Regions from separate parts of the Priestia sp. VA7 genome, predicted to be linked through region 1. Evidence: a T-box and tRNA genes for the amino acid it is inferred to sense, from the RefSeq annotation. Region 1 holds a T-box; the other holds one or more tRNA genes.
The links. A T-box is a leader RNA that pairs with one kind of tRNA and senses whether it is charged. The one in region 1 lies ahead of thrS (threonine--tRNA ligase), so its partner is inferred to be a tRNA-Thr.

Region 1 (2,204 bases):
ACTTTCAGCATTTCTGCTTCTCGAATTTTCAGCCCTATTTTTTCAATGCGATCGTCTACTTCAACACGATACCCTTTTAACTCCAGCTCGTGTTTCACTTTATATGCATATTCCACGTGTGGCGGTGCAATAGGCAATAGTTTGAGTTGAACAGGAGCTAACCAAAGAGGAAATTGGCCTTCGTAATGTTCAATCAAGATGGCCATAAATCGCTCAACGGAACCGTATATAGCGCGGTGAATCATTACGGGACGATGAGGTTTATTGTCTTCTCCAATATACATACAGTCAAACTTCTCCGGCATTAAGAAATCAAGCTGAACTGTTCCGCACTGCCAGCTTCGACCTAAGGAATCTAAAATATGAAAATCAATTTTCGGCCCATAAAAAGCTCCATCTCCTTCATTCACCTGATAGTCTAAGCCTTTTTCACTTAACACAGATTGAAGCGACTTTTCTGCTTGGTTCCATGTTTCAATATCTCCCATGAATTTTTCAGGTCGTGTGGATAGCTCTACTTTGTAATCGAAGCCAAAATGTGAGTAAAAGTCATGGATAAACGCTAGAATGCGGCTAATCTCAGCTTCAATCTGACTGAGTTCTACGAATAAATGAGCGTCGTCCTGTGTAAATGAACGGACTCTTAGCAATCCGTTTAAAGACCCAGAAAGCTCGTGACGATGAACTAATCCAAGCTCTGCGTATCGAATCGGAAGTTCTCGGTAGCTTCTTCGCTTGCTGTTAAACAATAAAATGGCTCCCGGACAATTCATCGGTTTAATCGCATAGTTTTGTTTGTCAACATTTGAAAAATACATATTCTCATGATAATGCTCCCAGTGCCCTGATTGTTCCCAGAGCTCCTGTTTCATCATGATGGGTGTTTTTATTTCTTGATAGCCTGCTTTATAATGCTTTTGTTTCCAATAATTTTCTAACTCATTTCGAATAATCATTCCGTTAGGTAAGAAAAATGGCATACCAGGAGCTTCTTCCATCGACATAAACAGCTCCAGTTCTTGACCTAACTTTTGATGATTTCGCTTTTCTGCTTCCACTTGTTTTGACATGTTCATTCCTCCAATATATTTTTATTCAACAAAAAAACCGCACTCATCCCTAGTAAAGGGACGAATGCGGCCGTGGTACCACCCTAATTCCGTAAAATACTCATACGTATTTTACGCTTAAAAAGATAACGGTTTTACCGGTTGCGGTTTCAGTGTATACACATTCCCCGCCGCAGCTCCAAGGTGGTAAATTCATTTTGTTTTCTAAGGGCTCTCAGCCAGTGACCCTATTCTCTGTAAAGAAAATCCAAAAATGATTCATGTCCTTTTCATTGCTTGTATATTCATTTTTTCTACATAAAAAGCCGCACTCATCCCTAGTGAAGGGACGAATGCGGCCGTGGTACCACCCTAATTCCGTAAAATACCTATACGTATTTTACGCTCAAAAAAGATAACGGTTTTACCGATTGCAGTTTCAGTTATGCACGTTCCCTGCAATAGCTCTAAGGTGGTAAATCAGATGATTTCTTAAGGGCTCTCAGCCAGTGACCCTATTCTCTGCGAAGAAAACAGCATCTAATTCATGTCCTTTTCATTGCCAAATACTGTTTATTAGTTGTTAAAAGCGATTATAGTGTATAAATTTAACAAAAGTCAAGAAGTAATTTTTTATTTTTTAATGGTATAGAATTACTTTATGCTTGAATTTTTGAAAAGTTACTTAAGAATATACGGACTTAAAAAGTTTTTTATTATACTATTAACGACTACATTTCATTCTTATTTTTATAACAATAAAGGCGAAAAAGAAAGATGCTATAAGTCCTTATTTGGTTTATCTAAGAGGAATTAACGAAGTGAAACCAATACTATCCCAAACCAGAACAAGTAACATATCACAAGCATCATCAGGTTTTTTTATTTATATATTAAAATATTAAATACACCTTTTTATGCTCACGCAAATGTTTGACTTCAATCCGTAGAAACTATTTTTTATCTATCTTTAGACGGAAGCTCATCATGCATGCTTTCACTTTGGGGAAAAATCCGTTTTTTCCTGACTTGTTCTTTAAGAATAACGTCAAGCTGCCGCTGAATTTTCCTTGTTTCATTTGTCGAAAAATACAGGTGAGCCAGATTTACTGTTTCTAACGGATCCTTGGTCAAATTGTACATTTCAATTTGATC
Region 2 (2,204 bases), on a different contig from region 1:
CGATAACAAGAGCTAGTACTGAAATTTGAATGTGTTCAAGAAGAGCTTGAAACAGTGCATCTCCTCGTTGATCTAATAATGTGCTTAGTGCATTCATTACAGCGTTCCTCCTTCTTTCGTTTTATCAGAAAGAAACGCTAATAGAGTTTTGCGCGTTACGACGCCAATTCGTTTGCTCCCTTTTTTTACGGCTATTGCTTCATGGTCGTAAAGGGCGTCCATGGCCTGCTGAACAGTGGCGGTTGAAGCTAGCTCTTCAGTAGGTTCTACGTCCGGCTGTTCACTTTCTTTGACAAACATATCCAATGTCTCAAATAAAGCATTCCCTTGATTTCCAATAAATGTTTTTACAAATTCATTTTTAGGCTTTTGAATGAATTCCTCCGGGGTTCCAACTTGAACAATTTCCCCGTCTTTCATCAGGCAGATACGATCTCCAAGCGTCATCGCTTCGCTCATATCGTGCGTAACAAACACAAATGTTTTTTTGATTTTTTCTTTTAAGCTAATAACATCTTGCTGAAGCTGTTCGCGGCTTAACGGATCGAGGGCACTAAAGGGTTCGTCCATTAAAATAACGGGGGGATCAGCTGCGAGGGCACGTGCTACACCTACACGTTGCTGCTGGCCACCTGAGAGCTCAGACGGCTTTCGGTTTCGATACTGCTTTGGGTCTAGTCCTACCAAAGTAAGCAGTTCATCAATGCGCGTTTTGATTTTATTTTTCTTCCAATGCTTCATCTCGGGTACAATGGCTATATTTTCAGCAATGGTCATATGAGGAAAAAGAGCAATCTGCTGCAGGACATAACCAATGTTCCAGCGTAGCTTATGTATGTTGTGGTCCGATACGAGCTTATCTTTTATGTATAGTTCTCCTTCGGTAATATCATGAAGACGGTTAATCATTTTTAAGGTGGTTGTTTTCCCACACCCACTCGGACCAATTAAAACGAAAAACTCTCCTTCTTTAATTTCTAGATTAATATTTTTCACGGCGGTCGTACCGTCTGGATATTGCTTTGACACATTCTTAAACGTAATCAAATTATCGTTCACCCTCCCTGTTGAAATTTAATCCCTAGTTTCGTGTACCCAATATTCAGAGGCAATAAACATTCTTTTAAGAATATTTCTAAATATGATTCATAAGACCTAGGGGAAAAGATACGCATATTTTCTCATAACCTCCTAATAAGGCTATCAAACTGTTAAAGTTTTCACAAGGCGGGAAAGAATAATTTTAAAGCCGACACAAATAAAAAAACCTTCTTTCAACAAGAAAGAAGGTTTTTTAGTATGCTAGCGACAGGGATCGAACCTGCGACCTCTTGCTTACCATGCAAGTGCTCTACCTACTGAGCTACACCAGCGTCTTGGAAAATTATATCACGTTTAAATTCATTTAGGAAGCGCTTTTTTAAATTTTTTTATTGGTATATTCTCTAATTTGCTTCTTCTGAAATCCGCACTTTCTACAAAGTTCCATATTTTATGTTAGAACTCCTTACATAAATTGTGTGAATTTTCTTTTTTTATATTACCCTTAGTAAAAGAGCTTACAAAAGAAGGGAAGAAAATAGATGGAACAACAACCAACCATGACCAAATCAAAAACGGCAACTCCCTACCCAAGAGACTGCACGTTCAGCCTGGAAGATTGGACGACACTCGCTAAGTATTGGTACCCCGTCGCACGCTGCAGTGATGTAACAGAGAAACCAACGTCCGTAAAACTGCTAGATGTAAATCTAGTTCTATACCGTACCACACACAAAGTAGTAGCGGCTCGTGATTTATGCGTTCACCGAGGCACCCCCCTTAGTATGGGCTGGGTGGAAGATGATGAAATTGTCTGTCCTTACCACGGCTTCCGCTATGCAACGGACGGCGCATGCACGTCGATTCCAGCTCACCCTGATGCCAACATTTCTCCCCGCCTGTGTATGGCTGTCTATCCAGTTATTGAACGATTTGGATTAGTGTGGACTTCCCTGACAGGTGAACAAGATAACCTGCCTTACTTCGATGCGTGGGAGGCCCCTGATTTTCAGCAAATTGTTTGTCCCAGCTTTGATATCATGGGTTCGGCTGGTCGTCAAATGGAAGGCTTTTTAGACGTAGCTCATTTTGCTTGGGTGCACACGGACACATTTGGTGATCGAAACAACGCCTTTGTGCCTAAATATAAAGTAAGCGATACA

Region 2: it encodes a tRNA-Thr, which carries the amino acid that the T-box ahead of thrS (threonine--tRNA ligase) is inferred to sense. The anticodon was not compared.

Annotation. Positions count from the first base shown of each region.
Region 1 is NZ_JBVQPN010000004.1:694,629-696,832, reverse strand. Features, by position in the region: gene thrS (threonine--tRNA ligase) at 1-1,070, opposite strand, end outside; T-box leader at 1,124-1,352, opposite strand; T-box leader at 1,392-1,618, opposite strand; partial or broken gene AC0C45_RS21370 (sulfatase-like hydrolase/transferase) at 2,010-2,204, opposite strand, start outside.
Region 2 is NZ_JBVQPN010000001.1:965,899-968,102, reverse strand. Features, by position in the region: gene AC0C45_RS05030 (ABC transporter permease/substrate-binding protein) at 1-97, opposite strand, end outside; gene AC0C45_RS05025 (ABC transporter ATP-binding protein) at 97-1,047, opposite strand; tRNA gene AC0C45_RS05020 (tRNA-Thr) at 1,301-1,373, opposite strand; gene AC0C45_RS05015 (aromatic ring-hydroxylating oxygenase subunit alpha) at 1,584-2,204, shown strand, end outside.